3 regions of the Priestia sp. FSL P4-0332 genome follow, and region 3 is predicted to be linked to each of the others. Evidence: riboswitches for the same ligand, from Rfam matches in the RefSeq annotation. Region 3 holds a riboswitch; each other region holds the start of a gene.
What was found. A riboswitch is a leader RNA that binds a small molecule or an ion and turns the genes downstream of it on or off. The one in region 3 is predicted to bind ZMP and ZTP.
Positions count from the first base shown of each region.

Region 1: it holds a riboswitch for ZMP and ZTP, as region 3 does, so the genes downstream of both, MKY06_RS04155 (APC family permease) here and MKY06_RS12400 (phosphoglycerate dehydrogenase) in region 3, are expected to answer to the same signal.
Region 2: it holds a riboswitch for ZMP and ZTP, as region 3 does, so the genes downstream of both, MKY06_RS09535 (phosphoribosylaminoimidazolecarboxamide formyltransferase) here and MKY06_RS12400 (phosphoglycerate dehydrogenase) in region 3, are expected to answer to the same signal.

Region 1 is NZ_JBBOUA010000001.1:791,092-796,786, forward strand. It holds gene MKY06_RS04140 (sodium:solute symporter family protein) at 1-389, opposite strand, end outside; gene MKY06_RS04145 (DUF3311 domain-containing protein) at 389-592, opposite strand; gene MKY06_RS04150 (cupin domain-containing protein) at 971-1,471, opposite strand; ZMP/ZTP riboswitch at 1,957-2,035, shown strand; gene MKY06_RS04155 (APC family permease) at 2,092-3,687, shown strand; gene MKY06_RS04160 (DUF5105 domain-containing protein) at 3,870-4,916, shown strand; gene MKY06_RS04165 (acyl-CoA thioesterase) at 5,068-5,577, shown strand.
Region 2 is NZ_JBBOUA010000001.1:1,883,901-1,889,595, reverse strand. It holds gene MKY06_RS09540 (YitT family protein) at 1,370-1,954, shown strand; ZMP/ZTP riboswitch at 2,010-2,088, shown strand; gene MKY06_RS09535 (phosphoribosylaminoimidazolecarboxamide formyltransferase) at 2,137-3,303, shown strand; gene MKY06_RS09530 (cysteine hydrolase family protein) at 3,433-4,011, opposite strand; gene MKY06_RS09525 (cysteine hydrolase family protein) at 4,261-4,797, shown strand; gene MKY06_RS09520 (class I SAM-dependent methyltransferase) at 5,147-5,695, opposite strand, start outside.
Region 3 is NZ_JBBOUA010000001.1:2,455,119-2,460,813, reverse strand. It holds gene MKY06_RS12410 (DUF6143 family protein) at 329-553, opposite strand; gene MKY06_RS12405 (hypothetical protein) at 573-1,034, opposite strand; gene MKY06_RS12400 (phosphoglycerate dehydrogenase) at 1,158-2,357, opposite strand; ZMP/ZTP riboswitch at 2,526-2,604, opposite strand; gene htpG (molecular chaperone HtpG) at 2,815-4,692, shown strand; gene MKY06_RS12390 (hypothetical protein) at 4,723-4,914, opposite strand; gene MKY06_RS12385 (tubby C-terminal domain-like protein) at 5,145-5,282, opposite strand; gene MKY06_RS12380 (DUF817 domain-containing protein) at 5,338-5,695, opposite strand, start outside.

The DNA of each region.
Region 1 (5,695 bases), 1.7 Mb from region 3:
ATGGCAATTAAAGAGGAGAGAAATTTACTGTTAAAACGTTCTCTGGCATAATCAGCAAGCGTAGTAAGTTTGTGCTTTTTAGCAACAGTCCAAAGCTTTGGAAGAAAAAAGTATGAAATTAAAAAGGCTAAAACAGAGTAAGGAATGGCAAAAAATGCGATGCTTCCTCCCTGATAAGCTGTACTCGTAAGACCTAGGAATGTATAAGCAGTATATAAATCTGCTCCTACTAAAAGCCAGACGAGCAGGCTTCCAAAACGTCTTCCACCTACAGCCCACTCTTCAACTGAGCTTCTAGATGATTTGTCACGTCCCGCTATAAAGCCAATTGCGATAACGACAAGAACAATTGCTGATGTGATTAAAAGTGCGGTTAAATTTCCTTGCATTATTCAATGTCCCCCCAAGATTTTTGTAAACGATAAATAATAAATGTACACACAGGCGTTAAGAAGACCCATAAAAATAACCATAAATGCAAAAGAGGTAATCCAAAAATAATTGGATGAATGTTATTTACAAAAGGTAAAAAAGCGAATTGAGCAATAAATGGAATGATGAATAAAATAAAAATTATGAATTTTCTGTTCAATTTTACTCCTCCTACTAAAAATTTATCTAACAATGTTCACTATGATAGCAAGTCTGACATGGTAAAGCAATAAGTTTTTTGAAAATTTAGTTATAATCTATGGAAATTTTTTCAGAAAAACAAAAAAGAGCTTATGGTGGGAGTATATTTGAAATGATTATGCAAGAAAAAAAGGGGGATAATCTAAGCGAAGTTGCTCTTGAAGCAAAAAAGAGAACGGAAAAGAAGAAATTTAGTTTTGACCGGGAAGTTTTTGTTATTTCGCTGAGATAAAGTATATTGCTATTGCATCATAAGAAAAGAATTTGTATGTTCAAATAGAGATTCATGGAAAGAATAAAACAAAGCAAATAAAAAAACTAGACAATAAGTGCTTGTCTAGTTCCACCACTCTGTCAATGGTCCTTTGTCGCCATAAACAGGATCTGTTGTAGGAATAGGTACTTGTGCAATTTCATCAAATACGTGAGGGCGATCAGTTTGTTTTCCTGTTCGTAAATTGTACTCCATGCCCTCTGGATAAGCTCCAACCACTTTAAAATCAGCAGTTGACTGCAGACGCATATGCCCTGTACCTGCAGGAAGTACGAGCACATCACCAGCATGCACCACGATATTTTCCCCCATATGTCCACCTAGTTTTAAACGTGCAGATCCCCTAATTACACCTAGTGCTTCATGAGAATTGCTGTGGTAATGGTGAAAATCATATATGCCGCCTACCCAGCTATTTTTCCAGTCGTGAGAATTAAAAATGCTCTCCACTTTCTCTTTCTTACTAATAAATACGTGTTCATACAACAAAACTGGAAGACGAGGGTGATTTGGAATGGTTCCGTCGTCATCAAAATAAAGAACTTTTACATTTGCATAATTCATAAGCATCCCTCTAACAATCTTTTTTTCGTAATTTTCCCTGTTTTTTGCTGGCGTAAACAGAGAAGTTTGCTCGAAGTACTTCATTTGTTGCGAAGTGCATGATATGTAGGTTTTAACGTTTTCCTAAAAGAAGTCTCCCACTTCAAGCGTAGCTATGTGGTGGGCAGTTCCCTTTAGTATCTTTTCTTCATATTGTATATAAGTAAAGGGTCTAGTGCAAGAATTCTATGGATATATAGCTGTTAATTCTTATTTTGTAAATGAATAATGTATATTAATATAATTTTTAGAAGGTGATCTGTTCGTGGAGTAAAAGAATCAAATAATAGAAAAAGTTAGGATTTTAGTTCTTTTTATAATTAAAAAGAGATTTTCAGAAGATTAATTCGGAATTTTACGAATAATTTATTATTTTTAGAAAAGTAATGTAAACATTTTTGTGTATTGAGTAATAGTAATGAATGTTATATACTGATAAAAAATATATTCCTATATGTGACTGGCGCAACATGGATGACCATGGGGGAGCATATAGCGTATAAGCCGCGCGCCTGGGCAAACACTTGAGAAAATTTCGCAAGTGTTTTTTTTATTTTCCTAGGGAAGAGGAGTAGATTTGGATGAGCAATATGCAAAGGAAGATGGGAACATTTGCTTTAACCATGACAGGCATAGGTTCGATTATCGGTTCAGGATGGCTGTTTGGAGCATGGAAAGCAGCTCAAATTGCGGGACCCGCGGCTATTTTTTCATGGGTTATTGGAATGGTGGTTATTTTGACCATTGCTCTATCATATGCTGAACTGGGCGCGATGTTTCCACAAGCAGGGGGGATGGTCAAATATCCTCAGTATTCACACGGATCATTTATTGGTTTTTTGGCTGCTTGGGCTAACTGGATTTCAATCGCTTCAACGATAACAGTGGAGGCTATTGCATCTGTGCAATATATGAGTACTTGGCCGTGGAAATGGGCTCGCTGGACTCATGAATTAGTAGACAATGGCATTTTAACGTCCAAGGGCTTGGCAGTTGCGTCTTTGTTATTATTCGTTTACTTTTTTGTGAACTATTGGACGGTAAATCTCTTTGCTAAAGCAAACTCATTTATTACGATTGTTAAATTAATTATTCCTGGTTTAACGGCAGGGGCTTTATTTTTTGCTGGTTTTCATAGTGGAAACTTTTCAAGTGAGCATGGGGTAGCACCTTACGGATGGGCCAGTGTTTTAACGGCAGTGGCAACATCAGGTATTGTGTTTGCATTTAATGGGTTTCAAAGTCCTGTAAATATGGCAGGAGAAGCGAAATCACCTAATAAATCGATTCCGATAGCTGTAATTGGTTCAATCTTTATTGCAGGAATTGTATACATTATATTGCAAATTGTCTTTATCGGAGCAGTAAGTCCGTCATCAATTGCTGATGGATGGAATCATTTGAATTTTAACTCTCCTTTTGCTGATTTAGCGATTGCGCTTGGAATTAACTGGCTAACAATTGTGTTATACGCAGACGCATTTGTTTCTCCTTCCGGCACAGGTGCTACATATACGGCAACTACTTCTAGAATGTTATACGGGATGCAGCAAAATGGATACTTGCCAAAGATATTTGGTACTCTTCATCCACTTTACAATGTCCCGCGCCCAGCTATGTGGCTAAATTTAGCAGCGTGCTTCTTGTTTCTCTTTTTATTTAGAGGATGGGGTGTCTTAGCAGAAGTGATCTCAGTAGCGACGCTTATCTCTTATATTATGGGTCCTGTAGCGCTTATAACATTAAGAAAAACGGCTTCACACTTTTACCGTCCATTTTATTTAAAAGGGGCATCAGTTATTGCGCCATGCGGCTTCGTTTTTGCTTCCTTGACGCTTTACTGGGCAAGGTGGCCACTTACAGGTGAAGTGATCTTTATTATGGCAATTGGCCTGCCTGTTTATTTTTATTACCAAGCGAAAAATAAATGGGTGGGCTTTAAAAAAGAATTTTTAACCGGGGCTTGGATGCTTATCTATTTAGCGTGCATGATTTTTATTTCCTACATAGGAAGCGAAAAATTCGGAGGAAAAAATATTTTGCCTTTCGGATGGGATATGCTAGTGATTGCTTGCGTATCATTAGCTTTTTATTACTGGGGAATTAAAAGCGGCAAATCTAACCGATATATGAAAGAAGCTGAACAAATCAATCAAGAAAATTTTAAATCTAAATAAAAAAACACGAGCCCGTGCTCGTGTTTTTTTATTTAGGTGAGTAGAGAATTTAGACTTATTTTTTATCAAAATATTGTAAAAAATATAGATTTTAAGGTTTAAGTATTTATACAGAGGGAACCTTTATTTGGGATAAAGTTCTAAAAAAACAAAATAAAGGGGATTAGGCAGCTGTGAAAAAAATGAATGTTTTGGCTTTGGCTTTTGTACTTATGCTAGTATTAGCGGCTTGCAACAGTTCTAAGGAAACGGGAGGATCCACTTCGGCTAAAAATAAGGCGATTGAAGCATCCATTGACAGCGCATCTTATATTTTAGTAGATAGTGATGAAGGAGCTACAAGTGAAGAAAAAGGGCTGTTGAAAGTTGATTTAAAAGTGAAAAATGTATCCAAAAACAGTATATCTTTATCGGATTATGACGGTGTGTATTTATACGAAGGAGATGAACAGCTGTCTCCAAAAACGGGAGTGAACAGTCGTGAGCTTGGACTAGAAAGCAGTGCATCTGACAAGATTGGCGCTGGAAAGCAAAAAAATTTAACGTTTGTCTTTGAAGTCAAAAAAGATAAAAAGTACAAAATTGGGCTTCAGCCAAAATCATCTGATTATGATGAAGAAATTGACGAAGTGACATTAACACTGGATACGAAAAAGTACGCGAAAAGCTATAATAAGCTGCAAGAGCCAGAAAAAGCTCTGCAAGCTTACACAGAAGTCCTTTACTTAAACAAAGAAAACGTAGACTATGATAATTATGTAACAGCAGATAAAACAGCTGTCATAGAAGAACAGAAAAAAGCGTTTAATGAGGAATTAAAAGGTGCGTTTTCTAACAGTTTAACCGACAAAGCAAAAAAAGATTTTTTTAACATGTATAAAGATGTTTTAAAAGAAAAAGCAAGTGTGAAAACAAATGTGATTGCGAATGCAAATAATAAAGCCGTAGTAGAAGTGGAGTACACTACTCTTGATTTATCAGACTTATATTCATACGTATCGCAGCTTAAGCGAGCATACACAGATGAAACGAAAGATTACGATACACAACACTCTGAAGAGTTTGCGGCTTCTAAATTCAAAGATATTGTAAATGAATTAGAAACGAAAGAAGGAAGTCGTCCCCTACGAATTTTTATGGTGAAAGAAGATGGGAAATGGACTGTAAAGTCAAGTGACCTATACAGTGATTCTTTAGGTAAAACGTTTGGATCAAGCTATATTCGATAGACAAAAAAGAGAAGAATTTTTCTTCTCTTTTTTGTTTTCTGTAAATAAATCAACGAGTTTTTTGTAAAGCTAAATTTATCAAAATATGCTAGTATAGGTTCATTCATTCTTTTATTCTTATTATGATAGGCATCAATGGAGGTTCTTACTAATGAAAGCAAATTATTGTAAAGATACAAAGGCCGTTCGAACGAGCCGCATTTTTCCTAATGATATTAATAATCACAATACGTTATTTGGCGGAAAGTTAATGAGTGATATTGATATGATTGCGTCCATTTCAGCTTATCGTCACAGTCGTACAGAGTGTGTGACAGCTTCAGCAGACTCTATTCATTTTCTGCACCCTATTACGCCTCAGGATTCTGTATGTTTGGAGTCATACGTATCATGGACAGGTCGTTCATCCATGGAAGTGTTTGTGAAAGTGATTAAAGAAAATTTAAAAACCGGGGAGCGTCAAATTGCAGCTACATCATTTTTAACTTTTGTGGCAATGGATGATGATGGAAAGCCCCGCGCAGTACCGGAGCTTATTCCAGAAACAGAAGAAGAAAAATACCTATTTCAAACGGGGGCAGATCGCGCTGCCACGCGTAAACAAGTGCGTAAAAAAAGCAATGAACTAGCCTCGGTATTGGATTTAGGACAACCTTGGTAGCATAAAAGAGAGGCCGAGACAAAAGTATTTTAGCTCAAATGAAAAACGAACTATTAATCAAAATGTTTGATTAGCGGTTCGTTTTTTTTTGTTATGGTGAACGTAGGTTTCATCTGTT
Region 2 (5,695 bases), 570 kb from region 3:
CGTTAGTATTTAGATAAGATTAAAGAAAATTTAATCGAAGAAGATGAATCACTTAAAAATTCTCTTAAATAATAAAGCAACGCGTAAAAAGAGTCTTTTACTATACGAAGTAAAAGACTCTTTTTACGCGTTGCTTTTATTATATATGTTTTTGATAAAATATTATTAGATTTCTGCTTTTAGACATAAACAAGCTTCTATATCCCCCTTTTTTGTAAAGATCAATCAAATCTCTTAAGGAGCTTAGCTTTTTGAAATTAATTATAAATTAATCTAAGAATGATTCAGTCATTTATTTAAAAGCTCTTATTACATATTTAGGCAAGTTCTCTTACCATTTTTATACTTATTTTAAACTTATATCTATATCATTCTAAAAAAATGTTCGTAAAAGTGTAGAGTTTTCAAAAGACGTTCGTAATTCGTTTTTTAATTTAAACGAACGATGGAAATGATAGATTTTCTATATAATAGAAAAGTCCGTAAAGGTATACTTTTACGGACAAGATATTTAAATCTATTATAAAATGTTAAAGTAATTATTATCGTTAATAAAAAAGAAAGCTACCCCATCGTTGCAGGACGGATAGCTTTTAGGGAATTTATATGTTTCTATTCATAGAAAAGTCTGAATAATTGTACAACAAATTTATAAATAAGGCAATATAGGACAACCTTGAGCATATTTATAAAAGGTGCACTTCTTATACATTAGTTTCTCATCCACCTACTGAGAAAACGTTGATCAATCAACAATGTATAAAAAGCTGCATACTCCGGAAAAAGGGCTCTTGGCAGAACCGTCCTGCATCAAGGGTCCTTTTTTATGATGTTTTCCGGAAAGAGTGATGAGGGTAACTAAGAATGTATATTTTATACACCTTAAAAATAGAAAAAAACCTATCTCTTCCCAATCAAAAGAGGTAGGTTTTTTCTGCTCTATTGCAGTAAGGATTTTGGCTGATGCCTCACAGCGCCTTGTGTAGTTTGTTCTGGTTACGATGTTTTAATTCATATAAAAAGCAAATAACCCTTGAATCAATACACCCAAGGGTTATCTACTAGTTCAATTTATAAGCACGTCGAGGTCTCTATAAATCATATGCCTGTTTTTAAAGTGCTATGACTTTTTGTCCTTTTTTTAAAAAACTACCTAAAAATAGAAAAAACCACTAGGACTAACAGTAGTTTGCTCAAATGATAAAAAAATATTCAACTTAGGCAAGTTACCTAATAGAGAATGAAAACATATAGTGTAGTCAGAATACTTTCGGCTCTAAATCCGTATTTTTTAAAACTTCCCTGATCTATAAAATTAAAAAGCATTCATGACAGCTAGCTAAAGCTTATACATATAGTAAGAGATAAATTGACTAAAAAGGTGATTATTATATTTCGAAAAATACCGGTTGTTCTTGTCGGAAGCTTATTATTAAGTATAGGAATTAATGGATTTTTAGTTCCTCATTATTTGTTAGATGGGGGAACAATTGGAATTGCTCTCATCCTTCACTATTATTTTGAATTTCCTACAGGTGTAACGATGATTATTTTGGGTTTTCCATTATGTTGGTTTGCTTGGGTTTATGAAAGAACTTATTTTTATAATAGTTTTTATGGGTTAGTTATTTCTTCTTTATTGATTGATTGGCTAGAACCTATTAAAGACCAGTTTCAACTTCCTGTTTTTCCTAGTGTAATCCTTGGAGGAGTGTGTATTGGGACAGGGATTGGTCTTATGCTTCGATATGAGACAAGCACTGGAGGAACAGATTTACTAGCACAACTTATATCAAAAGCTTTTTCTTTAAACATAGGGATGGTTATTTTAATTATAGATGGTTTTATCATAACAGCAGGGCTTCCTTTGTTAGGACCTAAAACGTTTCTTTTTTCATGTTCGACAATTTTTATAGGTGGAATGACGACTTCGTTAATTACTAAAAAAGAATAATTTGGATAAAAGTATTGTTAAAATTAATTTTATTATGTAAAATTTTCTTATAAAACAGACTATGTGTTACTGGCGTAAACATGGAGAACCATGAGGAAGCACATAGGTAACGGCCGTACGCCTGGGCAGAGTATTTGAACATGAGTTCAAATACTCTTTTTATTTTGAAGGGAGATTTTTAAATGAAAGAAATTTGTTTACGATATGGGATGAATCCAAATCAAAGTAAAGCTAAAGTTCAGAATGCTGAGAACACGCCTATTAAAATCTTAAATGGAGATGCGAGTTATATTAACTTTCTAGATGCATTAAATGCTTTTCAACTGGTCCGAGAGCTTCGACAGGCGACTGGTCAACCTGCAGCTGCATCTTTTAAACACGTAAGTCCAGCAGGTGCAGCTGTGTACTCTCCACTAAATAAGACACTTAGTGAATCCTATTTTATTGAAGGCGTAGATTTGTCTCCTTTAGCTATTGCTTATGCAAGAGCGCGTGGGACAGATAGGATGTCTTCATTTGGAGATTGTGCTGCTTTTAGTGATGAAGTGGATATAACTGTAGCTAGTCTCCTCAAAACAGAGGTTTCTGATATGATTGTTGCACCACGCTACACTCAAGAAGCATTAGAGAATTTGAAACAGAAAAAGAAAGGAAAATATCTAATTTTAGAGATTGACCCAAACTATGTGCCTGATCCAATTGAAAAAAGAACGGTATTTGGCATTACTCTAGAGCAACAAAGAAATGATGTACAGATTGGGAAAGAAGTTTTTAATCATATTGTTACGACTCAATGTGATATTCCTGATAATGCAAAGAGAGACCTTCTTGTTGCTCTTATTACATTGAAATATACACAATCAAACTCTATTTGTTTCGCTTTAGATGGCCAAACGATTGGAATTGGTGCTGGACAACAGTCTCGTATTCATTGTACAAGGTTGGCAGCTGAAAAAGCTGACAACTGGTGGCTAAGACAACATCCAAGGGCTCTTAACATGAAGTTCAGAGAAGGCATTTCTCGTGTAGAAGCGAATAATGCAATTGATGGATGGCTGAATGATGATATTACTGAGGTAGAAAATGAACAATGGAAACAGTGTTTTGAAGAAGTCCCTACTAGGCTAAGTAAGAGTGAAAAACGAGAATGGCTAAAAAGGTTAAAAGGCGTTTCCTATGCATCCGACGCTTTTTTACCTTTCCGTGATAATATCGATCGTGCGGCTCAAAGTGGCGTTAAATATGTGGTTCAAACAGGAAATCCTTTACGAGATGAACAAGTTACACAGGCAGCAAATGAATACGGAATGATCATGGCACATTCAGGTATACGTGTATTCCATCATTGAGATATGAATTAAATATATTAGCCCAATAGAGCCAAGACCTTATAAGGGAACTGGCTCTTTTATGACCTTTCCAATAATTTGTGTTTCGTTAACTAACTCCGTATATTGTATATAGTTAAAACAAAAGTATTAAGCCTTTATTTCTTCGCCTAAGTTTTGGATTAATTCTTTTGTGGTTAAAACTGTAGCAAACTCATTGTCTAAAGTAGCTAATGACACATTATGTATTTGTTCAGCTGAATAATACGTATTGTCTGCCCCTTTTATTGCAAATGCAGCTGTTGCATCTGATACTAAGTACGTTTCAAATCCTAAATTACCACTCATTCGAGTAGTAGTTGAGACACAATGTGGAGTTGTTAAACCTACTATTACAACCTTTTCTATTTGGTTTTCTTTTAAATGTTTTTCAAGTCCAGTTCCTATGAATGCACTATTTACTTTCTTTTTAAAAATCGGTTCATTTTCAGCTGGGACTGCAATATCTTTAAAATCTGAACTTGGTTTACTAGGATGAAAAATCGAATGGTCGTTATCAGATATGTGCTTAATATGTATAATTGGGTATTTCTTTTCTCTCCATGTCTTTAACAGAACTTGAATATTGTCTTCAGCATTGAGATTATTTCTTATCCCCCACTTTTCATCTTCAAAAGCCCTTTGAACATCGATAATAATTAAAGCCGTATTGCTGAAATCTTTTCTCATATGTAATTCTCCTCCACTCTTTTCTACATATTTTAACATTTATGTTAGATTGGTGAATTAAAAATAAGAATTTTATTTAAGTATATAAACTTCCTAGAACCAGTATTATATTGGCTATTGGTGCATACTATATACACTTCGAAGAAGGATAGATTTCGTAAGTTCAAGCTATATAATATAAGATTTTAATTTGATATAATATTATTTTGAATTTTTTACCACAAAAATCAATAGGGGGGATACAATGAAATGAGTAAAAAAACAGCTTTGTTGCTTATAGATGTTCAAAACATCATGTTTTCTTATGAAGGTGGATCTTTATGGAATGAACAGCAAGTACTTAAAAATATTATTTATCTAAGGGAAAACGCGCACAAATCTAATATACCAATTATCTATATACAGCATACAGACTCCAGTTCCGATAGTATGCTTAGCGAAGGAAAAGTCACATGGGAAATTCATCGGGATGTTCGCCCCCTACCAACAGACACAGTTATTCAAAAGTCTTCTTGGGACGCATTTTATCAAACAACTTTACATAAAAAACTTCAGGAACTTGAAATCGGAAAATTAGTCATTGCAGGTATGCAAACTGAATTTTGTTTGGATACTACTTGTAGAAGAGCATATAGCTTAGGGTACAAAGAGAATATCTTAGTAAAAGATGCCCATAGCACATTTGATACGGCTGTGCTTTCAGCTTCTAAAATAGTAGAACATCATAATAATATGCTAGGTGGCAGATTCGTTACACTAAAACAAGTAAATGAAATTATATTTTAAGCTAAAAAATAACTTATCACATGAACAAAAGCAGCCATTTAAAGGCTGTTTTTTGTTCTTAGAACGGTGATTATGTTAACTAACTTTTATAAGATATATAGCTTTTAAAAAAATGCTTAACAACAAGAAACCCCCCTACACATTTGAGGAGGGTTCTTGTTGCTAATATTAAGGGTGTAATTGCTTGTTGCTTACATATCATTTAATATTTTTGTAGATATTTATTATAACCCAGTAAACCATTTTGAAAAAGAAGAAAATGAAAACGATTACTTTTTATTTAAATTAAAATGTACCTTTTCTATTTCAAGCCTGTAGGCAACACTGTAGTAAGTAAAAATGGGAGCATTTATTCTTTTATCGCTGATATACAACAGAACGGTTTTTGGACACTTATTTTCACTTGTCTAAAGCCCTCTTCTCCTAATAAACTTTGAATATATTTAGGCGAATAATGAAGAAATTCCTTAGTATGCCTCATTCTATCCAGTTCCTCACTTAAAGTAAATGTGATGAATACCTCACCTTCAGGCTTTAATACTCTTTGAATTTCCTGTAGTCCTTTTACTAAATCGGACCAAAAGTATACTGTATGAATAGTATATACTTTGGTGAAATATTCTGCAGCAAAAGGAATATGTTCAACGTTTCCTTCAGTAATCTCTGCCTTATGACTTGCTATAAAGCCTCTATTTACTTGTTTAGCCTTGTTCACCATAGATAAAGAGATATCGATTCCACATATCTTTTCAATATCTTCATACTCGTTTAGAAGTCTATTCAACGTTGTACCAGTTCCCATTCCAATTTCAAGAATACGATCGCCAGACGACGGCTTTATAAGCTCAACTGTCCACCCATTAGCTTTTTTATTGCCCTTTTCCATATAAGAACCTAT
Region 3 (5,695 bases):
CTATATAAAAAATACGGCATTCGTTTTTTATACAGTGTTAATCGATTTACTATTGTACTAGGTGGCTTAGTTTTATGTATTATCGCTTTAATCCTTGAGTCCTCAACATCCTTAAATACCATTCAAATCGCTTGTTTAGTCGGAATCATACTTTTGCTTGCTTTGTTTTTCTTTGGTTATATCCCACAATCGAACGAAAAAACGCAAGCTATAAAAAAGAACTTTGTATGCTGCTGCAAAGTTCTTTTCATAAACGCTTACTGTTTGTTAAGAACTGTACTAAATATGAAATAGCTCATACACTTCTCATACAATCGCTAAGACCTATTCAGTTAACAGTCCTTCTTACGTTTTTTTCAAAACATCTATATGCAATTTCAGCTTTAATTTCTTTATTTCCCGGAGAAACTAGAAAAATAACGTAGGAACCGTTGTTTGAAAAGATAAATTTACCGTCTTCATCACTTACTAATGTCCTCGTCGGCTGCTGGTATATAAACGGATTGTTTTGTAATTTTATATTCCAATGCTTTTTTAATATTTCTACTATCACTTCTTAAAGTAGTAATCACCTATTCTTTTGTGGTCATAAAATGAAGAATTCTTACCTTTTTTTCACAATATTCAACAATTTTATAACAGGTTGTGAGGATATCATGTCTAGACAGTTCTATTTCATCAAATACAAACTTTGAAAGCTGCTTCTGCAGAACCTCCAACTTTTTGCTGTCTTCTTCATCGATCCATAGTCCTTCCGTAATACACACATCTGCTAGTTTGTTAATAGATTGAGCCGTCCAGTTTAAGCCGGCTGAAGAAACGGTTTTTGTAAGTAAATCATTTTTTATAGCTAGAATAACTTGACACACATGGGTATAGGCATCAACTTTCTTTTGGATAAATGCTTTGCGAAGCTCTTGTTTGTATTGCTCTTTCGACATCACTATAGCTACGACAGACGTAATGAATGTTCCTGCCAGCGCGATGAGCGACCCTATCAAAATTCCTATCAGTTCTCCTGACAAAACGTTCACCTCTTTAAAGGTATTTCTATATGCTATGAGAATAAAGGAAATGATATGAGGTAAACACCATGTAAAAACAGCCCTAACTTAGAAAAGTTAGGGCTGAAACACTAAAATATGATGGGAACCAAATTAGATAATACGACTTGTAATAATTCCTTCAATTTGACCAATTTTTTCTTCTAGCTCAGGCACAATCTCGTCACTTACTTGATTGTCAATATCGATCATTGTATACGCATATTCACCGCGGCTTCTGTTCACCATATCTGCGATGTTTAAATTGTAGTTTGAGAATACTTGCGTAAGTTGTCCTACCATATTCGGCACGTTGTGATGGAAAGCAGCTACGCGTTTTTTCCCAGTGTAAGGAAGAGATGCATTCGGGAAGTTCACTGAGTTTTTAACGTTTCCTGTTTCCAAGAAATTTTTCACTTGACGTGCTGCCATTACCGCGCAGTTTTCTTCTGATTCTTGAGTTGATGCCCCTAAATGAGGAATTGGCACAACATTTTTCATGTTCAAGACATTTTGATTTGGGAAATCTGTAATGTATCGGCCAACTTTTCCACTTTCAAGAGCAGCTTTCATATCTTCTTCGTTTACAAGCTCACCGCGTGAGAAGTTCAAGATATGAACATCTGGTTTCATGATGCTAAACGTTTCTTTATTGAAAACACCTTTTGTATCGTCCGTTAATGGAACGTGAACCGTAATATAGTCAGATGCTGCAAATAGTTCTTCTAGAGACATTGCACGCTGTACGTTGCGAGACAAATTCCAAGCTGTATTAACAGAAATGAATGGATCAAAACCAATTACGTCCATATCTAAATCAAGCGCATCGTTTGCTACAAGAGCACCAATTGCACCTAAACCAATAACGCCTAACGTTTTACCTTTGATTTCTTTTCCAACAAACTGTTTTTTGCCTGCTTCAACTAACTTAGGAATTTGATCACCTTGGCCGTCTAATCCTTTTGTCCATTCAACTCCAGCAAATAAGTTACGAGAAGAAGCCATAATTGTAGTTAAAACCATTTCTTTTACTGCGTTTGCATTAGCTCCTGGCGTATTAAATACAACGATACCTTGCTCCGTGCAAGCGTCCACTGGTATATTATTAACCCCTGCTCCAGCTCGTGCAATAGCTTTTAAATTTTGGTCAAATGCCATGCTGTGCATGTTAAAGCTACGCACGACAATCGCATCTGGGTTTTCGCTGTCATTGTCAATTTGATAACCTTCTTGATTAAAAACATTTAGACCTTTTTGTGCAATGTTGTTTAATGTTTTGATTGTTTGTACTTTTTCCAATGTTAATGTGCTCATTTTGTACTCTCCTCTGATTATCATCGTAGTTTTACATGTTTTTACCTTTGAATAAAGGAACTTCGTTTTTAATTTTTTTAAAAGTCTGGTTTTTTAGCCTACATGTCTGGTAACTTCTATATCCTCTCCCCCTAAACAGAAAGAGGTAAGAGATATGTATTAATCCCTTACCTCTGCCCAGGCGAACGGCTACGTCACTATATGCTTCCTCACGGTTATCCGCGTTTCGCCAGTCACACATAGTCTTTGAAATTAAGTATATTCTAGCAAACTCTTTCAGAACGTTCAACCTTTTTTTAAAAGTTTGCTTTTTTCAGTCTAATTTTTAATCTCTTTAGTGAATCTCCTAATATATTGACAAATGTCCTAATACATGTTAAATAAGAAGAGTGATTAGCACTCTATCCACTGAAGTGCTAATTGTTTTACAAGCCCTATTTGGAAAGGAGAACTTCTTATGTCAAAAAAAGAATTCAAAGCCGAATCAAAGCGATTATTAGAGATGATGATTAATTCCATCTATTCTCAAAAAGAAGTATTTTTGAGAGAACTTCTATCAAATTCAAGCGATGCAATCGATAAAATTTATTACAAAGCTTTAACAGACGACTCCTTGCGTTTTAACAAAGAAAGCTATTACATAAAAGTAACACCAGATAAAACTAACCGTATCTTAACCATTACGGATACTGGGATTGGCATGACGCAAGAAGAGCTTGAAAGCAGCTTGGGCACAATTGCGCGAAGCGGTTCCCTTGCGTTTAAAAACGAAAATGAAACAAAGGACGGGCACACGATTATCGGCCAATTCGGCGTTGGGTTTTACGCAGCGTTTATGGTGGCAGATGTCGTAACGGTGATTAGTAAAGCGTTAGGCAGCGGTGAAGCCTATAAATGGGAATCTACTGGTGCCGATGGTTATACAATCGAACCTTGCGAAAAAGAAACGGTTGGGACTCAAATCATTTTAAAAATTAAAGAAAATACAGAAGATGAAACATATGATGAGTATCTAGAAGAGTATCGTTTAAAAGAGATCATTAAAAAGTATTCAGACTTTATCCGCTACCCGATTAAAATGGACATAACGGAAAAACTTCCTAAAGAAGGTTCTGATAACGAGCTAGAAGATTATACAGAAGAGCAAGTTATCAACAGTATGGTACCGATCTGGAAGAAAAACAAAAATGAATTGACTTCAGAAGACTATGAGCAGTTTTATTCAGAAAAGCGCTACGGATTTGATAAACCGCTCACTCACCTTCATATTAATGTGGATGGAACGATTCGCTACAATGCCATTTTATTTATTCCAGAAAATAGTCCGTTTGACTACTACTCAAAAGAATTTGAAAAAGGGCTTGAACTGTATTCAAACGGCGTCTTAATTATGAATAAATGTGCAGACCTTCTTCCAGATTACTTTAGCTTTGTAAAAGGTATGGTAGATTCTGAAGATTTATCTCTTAATATTTCACGTGAAATTTTGCAGCAAGACCGCCAGCTTCAGCTGATTGCCAAAAACATCGGCAAGAAAATCAAAAATGAATTAAAAAGCTTGCTTAAAAACGAACGTGAAAAGTTCGAGAAGTTTTATAAATCATTTGGCCGCCAGCTGAAGTACGGCGTTTACAGTGACTTTGGCAGCAACAAAGACGTATTAAAAGACCTGCTTTTATTCTATTCTTCTACAGAGAAAAAGCTCGTAACACTAGATGAGTATGTATCGCGCATGCCTGAGGATCAAAAGTATATCTATTATGCATCAGGCGAATCGTACGACCGAATTGAAAAACTTCCTCAAGCAGAATTGGTTGCAGATAAAGGGTACGAAATTCTGTATTTTACAGAAGATATCGATGAATTTGCCATTAAAATGTTAATGACGTACGAAGAAAAAGAATTTAAATCTGTTTCAAGCAGTAACTTAGGGATTGAAGCAGAAGAAGAACAGATCAATGAGTCTGAGGAAAGAGAAAATAAAGAGCTATTTGACTATATGAAAAAAGCTTTGGCGGGAAAAGTAGGAGATGTGCGCGCGTCTAAACGTTTAAAAACACATCCCGTTTGCTTATCAGCTGATGGTGAAGTAACGATTGAAATGGAGAAAATTTTAAGTGCTATGCCTGATAATCAGCATGTAAAAGCAGAGAAAGTGTTAGAAATTAACGTAAATCATGATGTATTCGCTTCTTTAAAAGATGCATTTGAAAGTGATAAAGGGAAATTAGACCTTTATACAAATTTATTATATAACCAAGCTCTTCTAATTGAAGGCTTATCTATTAGTGATCCCGTTGAATTCACAAATGATATTTGTAAAATCATGATATAAAAATCAGGCGCAGAATCATTCTGCGCCTGATTATATGTATGGCATAATAAAAGTAGTTATATAGTAAGAAGCGATAAAAATGGGTAGGGGCAGTTCTTCTGTTACTCTTATTGAGTGTTTGCCTTCTTTAAAATGAAAAAGGTCTGTTTTAAACTCTGCGACTTTTTCTCTTTTTTGATTAAAAATACACGCTTCCTCTACGGCTTCATGACTGCTTAACATGTAGACGTTATTTCCCCATCTAATTTCTTGTTGTCCTTCGTTTTTAATTATTCCTTTACCTAATAGATCCCCCACTGTTTTTCCATTTTATTTTATCACCCACCGGTGTTTTTTCACGTGATCAATAAGCACCGTTCTTCCTTCCCATTGAACTTGTAAATGTACCTTTAAGCCGCAGGAAAAGATAGGAAACCAAGAAATAGAATCTAAAACTGGAAGTCCATCACGAGTTAAAAATCAATACTTTTAGTCCACATATTTTTATGCATTCTCTTAAGTTGTCCGACGTTTTCTCCATTTTCATTTGTAACTGCTACGGTCTTCCCCGCTGATTTAAAATAGGGAAGATAAAAAATATATTCTTGCATATAAGCCTCCAAAGATTCTGCACTTCATATTAACAGCGTGTACATAGTTATGTTTCTATCTTTCATATATTTCGTTTTTTTCTTTTGATTTCTTCCTTTGTTTAAATTGGCTTTGATTTTCTTTTAAATGCTTTAGTAAAGCAACAATCAAGAAACTAACAATCACAAGAAGAAGCCAAGAGCTAATTTTACTTATATGAACCATTGTCCACTGCTGCTGTTGATCTGGATACTGCCATGCCCCGAAAAATGTTGCGATATTTTCAGCGATCCAAATGAAAAAGCCAATCAGTACAAAAGACAGTGCTACAGGCATGCGATATGTACGTTTGTTAACCGTAAAATATACAAAAGTTCGATAAAAAATAAGTAAAGTAAAAAGTTTTAAAAACCAGCGGAAGTCGTAAATAAAA